Regions from separate parts of the Pigmentiphaga sp. CHJ604 genome, predicted to be linked through region 2. Evidence: predicted binding sites of a transcription regulator. Region 2 holds the regulator's gene; the other holds the start of a gene.

Region 1 (8,354 bases), 2.5 Mb from region 2:
TCAAGGTCACCGAGGCCACCCTGGTCTACGTGGCGACCGACCACCAGCGGCGCCCGCGCCCCCTGCCGGACCTGCGCGCGGACTGAACCCGTCTGGACACCCATGGCGATTAGTGGCACATTGACCACAAGGACGTCACCGCCCCAGCCCAGCCGGCACAGACCGGCCGGCCAGCCAACACGGCAGGCACGCAGGCCCTGCCCCCAAGGCGAAGGAGACTCACCATGGACATATCCGGTTCGCGCCTGATTCCAGCGTCCCAGGAACGCACCTGGAACAAGCTCGTCGCTCCCGAGACCCTCAAGGTCTGTATCAGCGGATGCGAAAAGGTCGAGCGCCTCTCCGAAAACGAATACCGGGTCAACCTGCGGGCCGAGGTCGGCCCGCTGTCGGCCCGCTTCCACGGCCGGCTGCAGCTGACCGACATCCGGCCCCAGGACTCCTACCACCTCACTTTCGAGGGGGAAGGCGGCGTGGCCGGATCGGCCAAGGGTTACGCCGACATCCGGCTGACGCCGGAAGGCGACGGCACGCGGGTCTCGTACACCGCCCACGCCGACCTGGAAGGCAAGCTCGCCCAGTTGCGCACGGACCAGGCCGAGAAGATCGCGCGCAAGATGATGGACAACTTCTTCGCGCTGTTCTCGGTCTGCGCGTGCCGGGCGCTGGAACGTCCCGCGCCCCGTCCGCCGCGCGTGGCCAGGCCGATGGCCGCCGGCGGCGCGCATGCCCTGCACCTGCCCTCGCAATGGGTCAACCGGCTGTCGTGGCTGGCCGCGCTGGCCGTCATCGCGGGCCTGGTGGTCTACCACACCTTCCTGCACTGAGCGCGGCAACGGCGCGCCGCGGCGTTCAGCGGCGCACGTTCTTCATCTTGATGCGCTGGGACAGGGCCATCATCGCGACGCAGAACACGATGGCCATCACCATGCCGGCCTCGATGCCGGTATTGACCGACGTGCGGGCGATGACCAGCCCCACCAGCGCGGTGCCCACCGCGCTGCCCAGGGTGCGCATGGTCTGGATCAGCGCCGAGGCCACGCCCACGTCGCGGCGCTCGGCGATCATCTGCATGAACAGCGTCAGGTTGGGGATGATGAAGCCCATGCCCACGCCGGCCAGGCCGAACGAGACCACGGCGAAGGCCATGGACGATCCGCGCTCCAGGAACATCACGCCCAGGCAGCCCACGGCCAGCAGCAGCGCGCCGAACACCATCAGCCGCTGAGGCTGGCTCTGGCGCGGGAACAGGCGCCCGTTGATGACGCTGCCCACCGGTATGCAGGCCACCAGCGGCGCGAGGATCATGCCCGCCTGGGTGGGGCTCAGCCCCACCTCCACCTGCAGCAGCAGCGGGCCGTAGTAGATCAGGATGAACATCACCGCGCCGGTCATCACGCCGACGACGTTCAACAGGCGCGACTCCCTGCGCTCGAGCACGCGCAACGGGAACATGGGCTGTTCCAGGCGGCGCTCGTACCAGACGAGCAGGAAGACCGACACGGCGGCCACAGCCAGGAACACCAGGCCCAGCACCGGACGCGGGTGGGTGGAGAAGCCCAGCTCGAGCGCCGCCATGGGCGTGCCCACGGCCAGCGCCAGCAGCGCCCCGCCCAGCCAGTCTATGCGCGGCGGCGTGTCGTGCCGGGGCTTGAGCGGCGGGAAATACCGCCACAGCATCACGAAGGCGATCACCCCCATCACCGGGCTGACGAAGAACGCCGCCCGCCAGCCGAAGGATTCGGTGATCGCCCCGCCCAGCAGCGGCCCCACGCCGCTGGCCACCGCGAACGACGTCGAGATCAGGGCCTGCCAGCGCACGCGCCGCATGGCATCGGGAAACAGGTCGGCGGGCGCCGCGAAGGCGGTGGCGATCATCATGCCGCCGCCCACACCCTGCAGGGTGCGGGCCGCGATCAGTTGCGGCATCGACTGGCTGATGCCGCACAGCACCGAGCCCAGCGACACCAGGCCCAGCGAGACGAGGATGAAGTATTTGCGTCCGAACAGGTCGCCCAGGCGGCCGAAGATGGGAATGACGATGGCCGAGGCCAGCAGGTAGCCCGTGCCGACCCAGGCATACAGGGGCATGCCGCCCAGCTCGGCCACCACGCGCGGCAGCGTGGTGCCGACGATGGTCGAATCCAGCGCCACCAGCATCACGACCGCGCAGATCCCGATCAGCGCCAGGATCAGCTGGCGCTGGTCTTCTACCGGTGAATCGAGATCGGAAGGCGGGCGGGGGCTGGCGTGCCCGGGCTGAGATGGCGGGTGCGGCGGGTTCTCGGACATTTGCGCATAATCATATACCGCGCCCCGGGTATACCCCTACCCCCCCAATGGCCCGCCGTTCAAAAGCGATAGCCGATAGCGATGGTCGGCACCCACGGATCGATGCGCGCCTTGCCGATCTGGCTGCCGTTCAGCTTCACCTTGGACGAAATGTCGATGTAGCGCAGGCTGGCGTTCAGGAACCAGCGCTCGCCCATCTTCACGTCCACCCCTACCTGCGCTGCCAGCCCCCACGAGTCGCCCAGGCTCAGGTCCTGGCCGGCCAGGGCGCCCGCGGCCCGGGTGTGGAAGAAGCGCGTGTAGTTCACGCCCAGGCCGACATAGGGCTGCACCTGCGAATCGGGCAGGAAGTGCCATTGCACGCTAAGCGTGGGCGGCAGTTGCCGGGACGAACCGATGTTGCCGCCCACCGCGCCGGAAGCGCCGATGTCGTGCCGGAAGGGTACGGCGGCCAGCAGCTCGATCCCGACGTTGCGGGTGGCCATGTAGGTCAGACTGGCGCTGGGCCGCGTCGAATTGCCGGCGTCCAGGCGCACGGCCCCGTTCAGGACGGTGCCGTTGTCCGATTTCGGCCGGACCTGGCTGATGCCGGCCTTGAGCAGCCAGTCGCCGGCTTCGTGCGCCTGCGCGGCCGAAAACGCCGCGGCAAGAAGGGCGGCAAGCAGGATGGGCGGCGTGCGGCGGGAAAACATGAGGAGCTCCATATCGAACGATGAGGCTCCAGCTTGGCAGCCCCTCGCCCCGCGCGCCTTGTCCCAGATCAAGCCGCCCTCGGGCACGCCGCTTGCTGGGGCATCCGGCTGCCCACGCGGCGCCCCACTATGGAGATCGACATGGCCAAGCCGTTGCAAGGACTCACCGTTGCCATCGTGGCAACCGACAATTTCGAACAGGTCGAACTGACGAGCCCGAAGGAAGCGCTGGAACGCGCGGGTGCCACGGTGCACATTCTTTCCGCCCAGGCCGGCGAGATCCGGGGCATGAAGCATGACGAGAAGGCCGACCGCTTCCGCGTGGAGGCGAGCTGGAACGACGCCGACCCGACCCGCTATGCGGGCGTGGTGGTGCCCGGCGGCGTTTTCAACGCGGACGTCATCCGCACCGACAAGGGCGCACAGCGCTTCGTGCAGGCGTTGCACGACACGGGCAAGCCGGTCGCCGTCATCTGCCACGGCCCCTGGCTGCTGGTGTCGGCCGGCATGGTCGACGGCCGGCAACTGACCAGTTGGCCATCGTTGCAGGACGACATCCGCAATGCCGGCGGACAGTGGGTGGACGAGGAAGTCGTGCTGGACGGCAACCTCATCACCAGCCGCAAGCCCGACGACCTGCCGGCATTCAACGCGAAGCTGATCGCCGCGCTGTCCAACGTCGAGAGCGCCGACACGCCATCGGGCGCGCAGCCTACCTGACCCCGGGTATGTGCCCGGCGCGGGGGCGGCCAGCAACCCCTATACTTGCCGCGACCAGGCAAGTATAGGTAGCGCCGCCGTATGAATGTGACCCTGCGCCAGATGCGCGCGTTCGTCGAAGTCGTGCATTGCGGCGGTTTCACCGCGGCCTCGCGGCGGCTGCACCTGACCCAGTCCGCCACCAGCCTGCTGGTGCGCGAACTCGAAGGCCAGCTGGGCTTGCAGTTGCTGGACCGGTCCACGCGCAAGCTCGCGGTCACCGAGGCCGGCGCCGAATTCCTGCAGCATGCGGAACGCATCCTGGGCGAAGTCGAGCAAGCCATCCGCCGCACCCAGGACCTGGTGCAGATGCGCCGCGGGCGCGTCACGGTGGCGACCACGCCGGTCATGGCGGCCACACTGCTGCCCGACGCCATCGCCACCTTCCAGGCCGCCCATCCCGCCATCGAAGTCCGCCTGTCCGACGCGCCGGTCGACGTCATCCTGCGGCAGGTGCAGCAGGGCGAGGTCGACCTGGGCGTGGGAGTGTTCACCGGCAATGAGGTGGAGCTGAACCGCAGCCTGCTGATGCGCCATCCGCTGGGCGCCATGATTCCCAGCGCATGGCCGCTGGCGCGACGACGGCGGGACCTGGCTTGGGCCGACCTGGCCAGCCAGCCGATGATCGTCGTGCCGCAGTCCAGCGGCTCGCTGCCGCAGATCGACCGCGTACTGCACCAGTCGGGCATCGCGGCCGAGCCGCGCTTCGAGGTGCACTATCTGTGGTCGGCCATCGGTCTGGTCGAGGCCGGCCTGGGCATCGCGGTACTGCCGTCCTACGCGGGGCTGCTGGCCCGATCGAAACGCGCGCGCTTTCGCGTGCTGCACGACCCGGTGGTGTATCGCAAGATCGAACTGGTCACGCAGCCCGGCCGTTCGCTGTCGCCGGCGGCGGCGTCCTTCCGCGCCCACCTGGCGGCGCACTGCAAGGAATTCGAGGAACGCGGCTGATGCCGCGCCGGCCGTCCCGGCCGGCGCGCGTTCACCGCGCTGCCAGTTCGCGCACGGACTGGGCCGCGTCACGCACGATCTGCGCGGGATCGCAGGCGGTCCACTGCCCGTGCCGGCGCAAGACCCGCCCGTCGACGATGACGGTATCCACGTTGGCCGGCTGGGCCGAGTAGACCAGCGAGAAGGCCGGGTCCGCCACCGGCGCCATGTTCAGGTCCGTGGTGCGGACCAGGATGACGTCGGCCCGCTTGCCCGCCTCGAGCGAACCGACGCGGTCCGCGATGCCCAGGTCGCGCGCGCCGTCCAGCGTGGCCAGCCGCAGCAGGCGGCGCGCCGTGAGCGGGACCTCGGCGCCGAAACGCTGGCGATGCGACCACAGCAGGGCGCGCATGCAGGCAAAGAAATCGGCGTTGGCCGAGGCCGACGAACTGTCCACCGACAGGCTCTGCCGCACGCAGGCGCACTCCAGCTCGTGGAACTGGATCACGCCGCGCGATGCCTGGGCGTACAACACCTCGATCACCGGCGAACACGAGAACGAGACGCCGCAGGCGGCCAGCCGCAGCTGCTCCTGCGGCGACACGCCCTGAGGATGCACCAGTTGCAGGTCCGGCCCCAGCAGGCCGTGCGCGTCCAGCACCGACACCACGCCGGGGCGCGCGTGCATGGTGATGGGCAGCCCCAGGCGCCGCACGCCCGCGAATTCCGTGCGCACGACGTCGATGGGTACGGTGCCGCGCGGATTGGAAACCGGCGTGCGAAGCGCCGCGCCCAAGTGGATCATGGGATCGCCGGCCGCTTCCCGGGCGACTTCGGCGAGGCCCGCCAGGTCCATCGCGCGGTCCAGCGGCAGGTCCTGCCCCCAGCCGTAGGCCAGGCGGCCCCGTATGCCCAGGCTGCGCATGGCCGCCAGTTCCGCGCGCGCGTGATCGGGCGTGCGGGTGTTGTGCGACCAGTTGTGGACCGTGGTGATGCCGCCCGCCAAACCTTCGGCCAGCCCCAGCCGCACCGAATGGTAGGAGTCGTCCGGCGTGAACTTCGGCCCCACGGACAAGGTCACGGGGAAATAGCCGCGCGCCGCCTCGTCGCCGCTCATCAGCGCGCGCAGCGAGCAGTTCCACAGGTGCCAGTGCGTGTCGACGAAGCCCGGCATCACGATCATGCCGCGCGCATCCAGCTCCCGCGCGCCCGGCACGCGCAGCCCCCGGCCGATCGCCACCAGCGTGCCGTCGCGGACATGGACGTCGGCATCGGGCAGGTCGTCCATGCCGTCGGCCATGGTCATCACATGGCCGCCCCGTATCACGAATTCCTCGCGCGCGGGCAGGCCGGACACGTGTCCGGCCGCCTCGTGCCATCTTGCTGACTGCATGCCCATTAGTCGGCCTTGGCTCCGGTCAGGCGGATCAGGCGTTCCTTGTGGCGCATTTCGTCGCGCAGCGCGGCGGCGAATTCAGCCGGCGCCGAGAACACCGGGTCGAAGCCGCGCGCGGCCACGAAGCGCTGCTGGAATTCCGGATCGGCGGCGATCGCCTTCACGTCGGCATGGATGCGCTGGATCACGGCGTCGGGCGTGCCGCCGGTGGCGAACAGGCCGAACCAGGATTCGCGCGGGTCGACGTCGGCATAGCCGGCCTCCGCCAGGGTAGGCACGTCGGGCTCGGACGCCAGCCGGCTGGCCCGCGCGATGGCCAGCGGCTTCATCTTGCCCGCGCGGATGTGAGGCTCGGCGATGGCCGCGCCCACCATGGCCAGTTGCACCTCGCCGCCGATCAGCGCCGTCACGGCCGGCATGATGCCCTTGTAGGGCACCTGGGTGATCCGTATGCCCGTCTTGTGCCGCAGCCCCTCGAACAGCAGATGGGGCAGGCTGCCCGATCCCATCGAGGCGTAGTTCAGCTCGTTGGGCCTGGCCTTCGCCAGCGCGACCAGTTCGTCGAGCGTGGCGGCCTTCACGGACGGATGCGCCAGCACCATCTGTGGCAGGCTGACCAGTTGCGAGATCGGCGCCAGGTCGCGCACGGCATCGTAGGGCAGCTTGTCGTACAGGAAGGGGTTGCTGGTGATGGTCGATTCGCTGGTGACCAGCAGGGTGTGGCCATCGGGCGCCGCCTTGGCGACGGCGTCGGCGCCGATGATGGAAGCCGCTCCCAGCTTGTTCTCGACGATGACCGGCCGGCCCCATTTCTGCCCCAGGCGCTCGGCCAGGGCGCGGGCGATCACGTCCACGCCGCCTCCGGGCGCATAGGGCACGACGATGCGCACCGGCCGCGCCGGCCAGGCCGGCTGCCCCATCGCCGGCCCCGCGGCCGCGACGCCCAGGGCCGCGGCACATGCCGCCAGCCACCGGCGGCGACCCTGCGCCGCCGCTGTACTTGCTTGCCTCATCACTTCTCCTTCCCGCCGGACGGCCCGGAAAGCAAGGCCCGCCTTCCGATGTCCCGCGGCGACATGGCAGGCATTTCACCCGCGGGCGGCGGGACAGGCAAACGAGAAAAATTTGTAGTTCTATCAGTTGGCCATCTAAATACGTGCTCCCGCCGCGCTTACACGCTGTCATGAAAAAAGACGCGAAATCTGCAAGAATCGGGCGCTCCGCCTTCGCCGGCCGCGCCCCGCGGCCCTCTCTTGCGAGTCCCCATGGCCTACATGCTGCTCATCGTCGAACCCACCGGCCAGCGCGCCGAACGCAGCGAGGCGGCGGGCCGCGACCTCTACGACCGCATGGTCGCCTTCGGCGCCGATCTGAAGACGCGCGGCCTGTTGCTGGCCGCCGAATCGCTGGCCTCGCAGGACGGCGCCGTGCGCGTGCAGAAGCGGGACGGCCGCACCCGCCTGGTGGACGGGCCGTTCGCCGAAGCCAAGGAAATGATAGGCGGCTTCTTCCTGCTGGACTGCGCCACGCGCGAGGAGGCCGTGGCCATCGCGCAAGCCTGCCCGGCGGCGCAATGGTGCACGGTCGAGGTCCGGGAAGTGGCGCCGTGCTATCGCTGAGCCGCTCGACCTGGTAGTTTCCCTAGGTCGCCTCCGCCATGTCGATTCCGGCACGCGCCGATCGTCGTAGGGTCAGAAGCCCACGTGCGGGCTTGCAACCACCGGAGAAACCGCCATGCGATTCATGATCATCGTCCGCGCCACCGCGGACACCGAGGCCGGCGTCATGCCCGAGGAACCCCTGCTGGCCGCGATGACCGCCTACCACGAGGAACTGGCCAGGGCCGGCGTGCTGCTGGACGCCAACGGCCTGAAGCCGTCGTCCCGGGGCTGGCGCGTCCGCTACCGGGCCGGCAAGGGTACGGTCATAGACGGCCCGTTCGCCGAGACCAAGGAACTGATCGCCGGCTACACGCTGATCCAGGTCCGCTCGCGCGAGGAAGCCATGGAATGGGCCCGGCGCTTTCCCTCGCCCATGGCGGATGCCGACGGCGAGATCGAGGTGCGCGAGCTCTTCGAGCTGGACGACCTCGGCCCGAGCGAAGCGGTGGACCGCTTCCGCAAGCTGGAAACCACCAGCCGATAACGCGCCCATCTTCCAAGGAACCCGCCATGCACAAGCAGATCTTCGTCAACCTGCCCGTCGCCGACCTGCCGCGCACCCAGGCCTTCTTCGGCCAGCTCGGCTTCACCTTCAACGCCCAGTTCACCAACGAAAAGGCCGCC
Region 2 (8,354 bases):
TTGCCCAGGTCGCGGAATTCGTCAACATCCTGGTCGTGCCGCAGCAACATCCCGCCACCTCGGTGCGCGAGCTGATCGCGTATGCCAAGCGTTCGTCCAAGCCGCTCAGCTACGGTTCGAACGGACTGGGCACCTCGGTGCACCTGACCAGCGAACTGTTCGCCTCGACCGCGGGAATCGACCTCATGCACGTCCCCTACAAGGGCAGCAACGAAGCGCTGGTCGATACGGTGAACGGCAATCTCGATTTCTGCTTCTCCAACCTGCCGCCGGTGATGCCCCTGCTCAAGAGCGGCAAGCTGCGCGCGCTGGCGGTGACCAGTTCGTATCGCATCAAGCAGTTGCCCGACGTGCCCACCATGGCCGAGGCGGGCGTGCAGGACTTCGTCGTCACCAGCTGGCTGGGCATCTATGGCCCGGCGAAGATGCCGGCGGCCATCGTCGAGCAATTGGGGCGGGACATCGCCGAAGGGCTGCGCCAACCCGACATGACGGCCAGGCTGGAAGCGGCCGCGTTCGAGCCGCGGCCGCTGGATTCGGTGGAATTCGCGCGGGTGAACCAGTCCGAACTGGCGCGCTGGGACGCCATCGCCAAGCGCTCCAAGGTGGCGCTGGAGTTCGGCCAGTAGGGCCGCCTGGCCGTGCATTGTCTATTCGGGACCCGGCGGATATAGTCATGCTGCCATGGACATCAACAAGCTCGACCTGAATCTCCTGCTGGTATTCGAGGCGCTCTATCTCGAGCGCAACGTGACTCGCGCGGGGGAACGCGTCGGACTGTCCCAGCCGTCCATGAGCAATGCCCTGCTGCGCTTGCGCAACCAATGCAACGACCCGCTGTTCGTTCGCACGCAGGGCGGCATGGAGCCCACTTCGTACGCGTCCGAGCTGGCGGGCAGCGTGCTGCGGGCGTTGGAACTGGTGCGCAATGGCTTCGAGCAGGCCAGCGGATTCGATCCGGGCTCCAGCCAGCGCAGCTTCACGCTCCTGATGTCCGATTTTTCCCAGTTCCTGGTGTTGCCGCAGCTCGTGGCGCGCTTCAAGTCGTCCGCGCCGGGCATCAGCCTGGAGGTCAGCAGCCTGAGCAGGGAACACTACCGGGCGGCCCTGGAAAGCGGCGACGCCGATCTCGCCGTCGGCAACCTGCAGGAGCTGCAAAGCGGTTTCTACCAGCAGGGCCTGTTCGTCGACCAGCACGTCTGCGTGATGGGCAGCGGTTTCCTCAAGGCGGGCGAGGCGATCACGCTGGACGAGTACCTCGCGGCGCGGCACCTGGTGGTCACGGCCAACAAGACCGACCTGCAGATAGAGAAGGAGCTGGGCAAGCAGGGGCACCGGCGCGAAGTGGCGCTGCGCGTGCCCAACTACCTGGTGCTGCCCAAGATCCTGGCGCAGACGGACCTGATCGTCACGGTGCCCGAGGTCATCGCCCAGGCCATTACCGACGATGCCGCCGGAGCGACCTGGTCGCGGCTGCCCTTCCAGACCCCGCATACCCACATCCGCCAGTTCTGGCATGCGCGCTACCACCACGACAGCGCCAATACCTGGCTGCGCCGGCAGATCGCCGACCTGCACATAGGCGCCAGCCTGCGCAAGGTGGGGGCCGGCCCGACGCCGCCGGCGTGTCCCGAGGCGGCATGAACGGCCGCGCGGCTATTGCGCCAGCGCGACCAGGTGGCCCCAGTTCAGCCGCGATTGCAGATGGAAGTAGGTCATGGCCAGCCAGCCCTTGCGCATCCACGCGGTGACCGTGGCGTCGGGCAACTGGTCGAAGCGGGTCTCGTCCACCACCAGGAAGCCGTCCAGCGTGACGCGCTCGCCGCCTTGCAGGTCCACGGCCACCTGGCGCGGGATCAGCAGGTTCTCGGCCCGCAGGGCCGCGACGTAGTCGCGGGTCATCGCGAGCCCGGCCTGGAGTTCCCCCAGGAATTGCAGCATTTCCCCGACGACAGGAGAGGGTTGGCCATCCTCGAACAGGGGCTGGGCGTCGTCGGCGGCACTGCGCAGGTGGGCGGCATCCTCGTCCACGCACAGCGCGTAGCGCTGGCTGGCCGGGTCTTCCTGCAGGATGAACGGATAGCGCCGCAAATGGGCGGGAATGTAGCGGTTGGGCCGCCACCGCCCGGCGGCATCCACCAGGAGGTTCTGCGCGCTGCGCAGGCCCAGTACCGCCATGGGCATCTGTTCTTCGCCGGCGAACACGATGGGCAGGTCCCGCGCCGCCATCGCGAACTCCGTCGCCACCAGCGGCACGGCGGTCTGGCCGCGCGAGAAGGCGTAGCCGGCCTGGCGGTCGAGCCGCAGGTGGGCATGCCGTTGCGGGTCCAGCGCGCGGGCCTGGGCGAACATGGGGGCGTTGGCGCCCGCCTGGGGAGAGGTGGTCATCGGTATCCTGCTAGCAATGGGGGCCGGCCAGGCGCCGCAGCGCCGCCATGTCCACGATCTCGACCTGCTTCTGCTGGATGCGCAGCACGCCGGACTTGGCGAAACGCGAGAACAGACGGCTGACGGTCTCGAGGGTCAGTCCCAGGAAGTTGCCGATTTCCTCGCGGCTCATACGCAGCACGAACGCGGACGAGGAATAGCCGCGCGCGGCCAGGCGCTCCGACAGGCTGACCAGGAAGACGGCCAGCCGTTCCTCGGCGCGCATGGTACCCAGGGACAGCAGCATCTGCTGGTCTTGTTCGATCTCGCGACTCATCAGCCGCATGAGCTGGCGTTGCAGCGAGGGCAGGTGGTTGGCCAGCGAGGACAGGTCGCGCACCGGGATCACGCAGACCTCGCTGTCTTCCAGCGCGATGGCGGTCGAAGCATGGCTGTTGCGGCCCAGTCCGTCCAGCCCGACGATTTCGCCGGGCAGGTGAAAGCCGGTGATCTGCTGGCGGCCGTCCGCCAGTTCCAGATAGGTTTTCAGGGTGCCGAAGCGGATGCCATAGACGGCGTCCAGGCCGTCCTCGAAGCGAAAGAGGGATTCGCCCCGGGCGAGCCGCACGCGCTGCTGCACCAGTTCGTCCATTCGCCCGGCATCCTCGGCGGCCATGCCGACGGGCAGGCAGAACTGCCCCAGCCCGCAGGTCGAGCAGCGTATGGAGTCGAGGGTAAGCGGAATGCGTTTGGTCATGGCTGGTCTTTGTTCTGGGCCGGCCGCAGCGGCCTGGGCGGCGTCTGCCCTAAGGCAGGCGCTTGGCGTAGCTCTGCCGCAGCATGTCGATGAATACCCGGACGCGCAGCGGCAGGTGCTTGCGCTGAGGATACACGGCATAGATGGCGTTGGGGGGCGCGGCGAACTGGTCCAGCACCGTCACCAGGCGGCCTTCCTTCAGGTCGTCCTCGATTTCCCACAGCGATCGCCATGCCAGTCCCCGCCCGTCCAGAGTCCAGGCATGGAGCACGGCGCCGTCGGTGCATTCCAGCGTACCCGATATGCGCTGCGGCGTCGTCTTGCCATCGATGGTGAAGAGCCAGCCGCGTGCCTGGTTGACGCCGGTGCCGAAGGACAGGCAGTTGTGGCGCGCCAGGTCGGCGGGGTGTTCGGGCGTGCCGTGCCGGCGCAGGTAGGCGGGCGAGGCGACCACCATCCGGCGGTTGTCGGCCAGGCGCACGCTGACCATGCTGGAGTCGGCCAGATCGCCGATCCGGATGGCGCAGTCATAGCCTTCGTTGACCAGGTCCACCAGCCGGTCGCTCAGGTCCAGCGTCACCGTGATGCCGGGATAGGCGTCCAGCAGCCGGGGCAGCAGGGGCGCCACGTGGCGCCGGCCGAATCCGCCCGGGGCCGTGACGCGGAAGTGCCCCTTGGGATGTTCGCCGCCCGCCGCCACGCTGTTTTCGGCGTTCTCGAGCGACTGCAGGATCTGCTGGCATTCCTCGAAGAATTCCGTGCCCTCGGCGCTGAGCGAGATCTTGCGCGTGGTACGGATCAGCAGCTTGACCCCCAGCCTGGCTTCCAGCGCGTCGATGCGCCGGCCGATGACGGCGGGAGCGACTCCTTCGCTGCGTGCCGCGGCCGACAGGCTTCCGCGCACGACGGCCGAGACGAAGGATTCGATCTGCTTGAAGCGGTCCATGGGAGGCCGGGCGATTTATGCAAATTAGTAAATAATTTGCGCCCGATTTTAGCCTATTCTTAAAAACCGGAGGGGCCGGCGCATCAACCCTGAGGTTCGCGTTGCAGGACGCGGATCAACTGATCGATATCCAGCGGCTTGGTCAGGTGAAAGGCGAACCCGGCATCCAGGCAGCGGCGCACGTCGGACTCCATGCCGTAGCCCGTGAGCGCGACCGCGATCTGGTCGGCCTGAGGGGCATAGTGCCGCAGCACGTCGATGCCATCGCCATCGGGCAGCCCCATGTCGCTGACCAGGACGTCGTAGCGCTTGGCGTCGACGCAGCGGCAGGCTGCCGCCACGTTTTCCGCGACCTCGACCTCGTAGCCGTATTCGCTCAGCAGGAACTGCATGGCTTCGGCGGTATCGACGTTGTCCTCCACCAGCAGGATGCTGGCGGGGCGGACCAGGGGCGCGGAGACGGACTGCGCCTGCTCGACCGGGGCGTCCGGGGCCCCGCTGGCCGGATCGTCCAGCGCCAGCGTGAAGGTCGTGCCCTTGCCCTGGCCGTCGCTGCGCACGCTCAGGGTGCCGCCATGGCGCTGCGCCAGGGAGCTGGCGATGGCCAGTCCCAGCCCCAGGCCGCCGCGCGACTGGGCGGCGTCTTCCTCGCCCTGGTCGAAGGCGTTGAAGATGCGCTTGAGCGCCTGCGGGGGAATCCCGATGCCGGTGTCCGAGACGTCGACGGCGATCTTGCCGGGCATCGGCTGGTACACGGTCACGCGTATCTCGCCGCCGCGCGGCGTGAACTTGATGGCGTTCTTCAGCAGGTTCCAGACGATCTGCTGCAGGCGGGCCGGGTCGGCCTGCACGATGACCGGATAGGGCAGCGGCGTGTAGTGCAGCTCGATGTGCCGCGCGGCCGCTTCCTCGCGGAAGATCTCGGCGATCCCGTTCAGGATGCCGACCAGGTCGGTGGGTTCGAGGCGCAGGCTGAGCTTGTCGTTGACGATCTTGGAGATGTCGAGCAGGTCGTCGATCAGGCGTGCCTCGACCTCGACGTTGCGCTTGATGAGCTCGACGCTGCGGCGGCATTCGGGGGGAAGGTCCTGGCGCAGGTCCAGCGCCTGCGCCGCCGCGTAGATCGGGCCCAGCGGCGTGCGCAGCTCGTGCGACAGCACGGCCAGGAAGCGGTCCTTGGCACGGTTGGCGGCCTCGGCCTGTTCCTTGGCCACCTGCAGCAGATCGGCCGCGACCCGGCTGTCGGTCATGTCGCGCACGATGCGCGAGAAGCCGCGCACGGCGCCGCCGTTGCCGAAAATGGCGGTCGTCACGACCGAGGCATAGAAGGTGGCGCCGTTCTTGCGCATCAGCCATCGTTCCTCGGCCAGGCTGTTGCCGGTGCCGATGTCGGCGAGCTGTTGGCGCAGCGGCACGGGCTCGGGCTGGCCGGGTTCGGGCGGGAGATTGAACATGTCGCCCGGGCGCCCGATCACTTCCTCGGCCGGATAGCCGAACAGCCACTCCGATGCGCGGTTCCAGCTTTCTATCGTGCCTTCCAGCGACAGCGTGGCCACCGAGTAGTCCCGCAGCGCGTCTATCAACTGGCCGAAATAGGTTTCGCTCTCGCGCAGCCGGCGCTCGGCATCGTGCCGGGACCGCCGCTCGCGGGCCTCGTCCAGCGCCCGCCTCACGACGATGGGCAGGCGCTCCAGGCGCTGCTTGAGCACGTAGTCGGTCGCGCCTTCCTTGAGCATGTCGACCGCGTGTTCCTCTCCCAGGACGCCCGAGACGAAGATGAAGGGCAGGGCGGTGGGGTGGCTGCGCGCGATCCGCAGCGCCTCGCTGCCGGGGAAGCCCGGCATGTGGAAGTCGGACAGCACGAGATCGAAGTTGCCGGCGTCCAGGGCCCGGGTGAAGTCGGCTTCGTTGTTGACGATGACGCCTTCTACATCGAGCCCCGAGATCGACAGGCGTTCCAGTGTCAGTTCCGCGTCGTGGGGATCGTCCTCGGCAAGCAGGACGCGCATGGTGGGCGGGTTCACGTTGGCTGGCTCCGGGAATCGCGGTTGCTGCGGGCGGCGGTGCCTCGCAGAGAGCCTGGAGGGGGCTCGTTCAACACTGCCCAGAATACGCCCAGTTCCCCGATTGCGCGCACGAATTCCGGAAAATCCACCGGTTTGACCACGTAGGCGTTGACGCCCAGGTCATAGGCGCGCACGAGGTCGCTTTCCTCGCTGGACGAGGTCAGCATGACCACGGGCACGTTCTGCAGCCCACGGTCCTCGCGTATGAGCTGGAGCAGCTCCAGTCCATCCATCTTGGGCAGCTTCAGGTCCAGCAGGATGACCGCGGGGTTGCCGGCCGGCCTGCCCTGATGGTGCCCGCGGCGGCACAGGTAATCGGCCGCCTCCTCGCCGTCGCGCGCCACCACCACGTCGTTGGCGAGCTGGCTTCTCTCGAGCGCGATCAGGGTCAATTCGAGGTCCTGGGGACTGTCTTCGACCAGCAGAATGGGCTTGAGCATGACGGGGGTCTCACTCCTTCATGGCGGCCGCGGTCGCGGCAGGGGGATGGGCGCCGGGCAGGAACACGTAGAAGGTCGCCCCCTGGCCGGGGGTGCCTTCGGCCCACACGCGGCCGCCGTGGCGTTCGACGATGCGGCGGACATTGGCCAGGCCTATGCCCGTGCCCTCGAATTCTTCCATACGATGCAGCCGCTGGAATACGCCGAATAGTTTGCCGACGTATTTCATGTCGAAACCCACGCCATTGTCGCGCACGTAGATGACGTGGCCGCCGTGCCGAGGCCAGGCGCCGATCTCGATCACCGCGGGATCCCGGCCGCGCGTGTACTTGATGGCGTTGGACAATAGATTGCGCAGCGCCAGGTGCATATAGGCGGCGTCGGCATGGACGGACGGCAGCTCGCCCATGATCCAGACCACCTGTCGGCCGTCCAGGTCGGGGGCGAGTTCCCGGCGTATCTGCTCGAGCGCCTGCGACAGATCGATTTGCGAGGGCCGCAGGGCCGAGCGGCCCATCTGCGAGAAGGTCAGCAGCGCGTCGACCAGCCTGCCGGCGAAGCGGGCCGAATCGCCGATGTTGTCGAGATAACGCGCGCCCCGGTCAGACAGGCGAGGCCCTTCGTATTCGCGCAGCAGGTCGGCGTAGCCGGCGATATGGCGCAGCGGCGCGCGCAGGTCGTGCGACACGCTGTACGAGAAGGCTTCGAGTTCCTGGTTGATGCGGCCCAGTTCATCGGCCAGGTCCGCCAGTTCCTCGGCCTTGCGCAGCACGACGCCGGTGATGGCGGTGTGCAGTTCCGCCGCGCTTTCCAGCTCGCAGGCCTGCCAGGGACGGGCGCGGCCGCGCATCCATTCCGGCCTGAACCAGAGCACGTAGTTGGCATGCAGTTCCGAGATCGGCAGGGCCAGCACGCCGCAGGCCACGCCTTGCAGCGAGGCGAACGCGGGGGCTTCGTCGGGCAGGCTGGCCGTATGGAAGACCCCCGTGCCGTCCTTGCGCGCAAGCCGGGCCGCCAGGGCCTGCACGGCCCGGCGGCTGGGCGCCCGGCCGAAGGTCTGGCATTCGTCGCCATGCACGATGGCCGCGCCGGTGGCGTCCGCGAACTCGAGCAGCGCTCCCGGTACGCTGGCCAGCCCGGCCGGCACGCTGTCGTGCCGCGACATCGCGGCCAGCAGCATGCCCGTCAGGCGCTGCAATTCGTGCCGCCGGTCCGCTTCCGCCTGAGCCTGGCGAGCCTCGATCTGCAGCGCGACGACCTGCGCGAGCAGGTCGCATTGGGAGCGTACGGCCTGCGGCATGATCCGGGGCTGGGCATGATGGCACGCGATCATGCCCCAAAGCCGGCCCTGCGACATCAGCGGCAGCGACATCGCCGCGCGGGCCCCCACGTCTTCCAGGCAATGCAGCAGCGTGGGCGGTGCCGCGCGCAGGCTCGCCAGGCTCAGGTCCGTGCACGCGCCCGTGGCGGGGTGGCGGGCCGGTTCCAGCGGCGAAGGTTCGCTGCCGGTGTCGGGAATGTAGTTCAGGCCTTGGGCCCGGGCGTCGGCGCGAGCCTGGGGCGGCTGCCCGACGGCCGGAAAATGCCGGCCCAGCAGCGAGGCATAGCCGCGGCCGCGCCGTTCGGCATTGACGCGGCCGTGGCCGTCGGGGTCGAGTTCCAGGGAAACCACGCGCCCGAAGCCCGTCATCCTGCGGATCCGTTCGACCGCCAGTTCGCACAGCTCGTCGGCGGTCTGGCAGCGCTGCGCCTGGTCGACGAACCCCCCCAGGTCGGAC

Evidence for each region. The regulator FNR, encoded in region 2, switches genes on or off when oxygen is low (the NO sensors DNR and NnrR bind a similar motif). The targets are predictions, from matches to a motif close to TTGATNNNNATCAA.
Region 1: R4823_RS04135 (OmpW family outer membrane protein) is a predicted target of FNR. The motif match lies at 3,043-3,056, and genes of this name have one in related genera.

The regions. Positions count from the first base shown of each region.
Region 1 is NZ_CP136998.1:822,874-831,227, reverse strand. It holds gene R4823_RS04150 (acyl-CoA thioesterase) at 1-86, shown strand, start outside; gene R4823_RS04145 (carbon monoxide dehydrogenase subunit G) at 225-827, shown strand; gene R4823_RS04140 (MFS transporter) at 853-2,292, opposite strand; gene R4823_RS04135 (OmpW family outer membrane protein) at 2,352-2,984, opposite strand; gene R4823_RS04130 (type 1 glutamine amidotransferase domain-containing protein) at 3,126-3,704, shown strand; gene R4823_RS04125 (LysR substrate-binding domain-containing protein) at 3,786-4,694, shown strand; gene R4823_RS04120 (amidohydrolase family protein) at 4,726-6,066, opposite strand; gene R4823_RS04115 (tripartite tricarboxylate transporter substrate binding protein) at 6,072-7,082, opposite strand; gene R4823_RS04110 (YciI family protein) at 7,335-7,688, shown strand; gene R4823_RS04105 (YciI family protein) at 7,804-8,214, shown strand; gene R4823_RS04100 (VOC family protein) at 8,241-8,354, shown strand, end outside.
Region 2 is NZ_CP136998.1:3,354,974-3,363,327, reverse strand. It holds gene R4823_RS16190 (tripartite tricarboxylate transporter substrate binding protein) at 1-629, shown strand, start outside; gene R4823_RS16185 (LysR family transcriptional regulator) at 685-1,644, shown strand; gene R4823_RS16180 (SapC family protein) at 1,657-2,388, opposite strand; gene fnr (fumarate/nitrate reduction transcriptional regulator Fnr) at 2,399-3,124, opposite strand; gene R4823_RS16170 (LysR family transcriptional regulator) at 3,174-4,070, opposite strand; gene R4823_RS16165 (response regulator) at 4,154-6,094, opposite strand; gene R4823_RS16160 (response regulator) at 6,091-6,576, opposite strand; gene R4823_RS16155 (ATP-binding protein) at 6,587-8,354, opposite strand, start outside.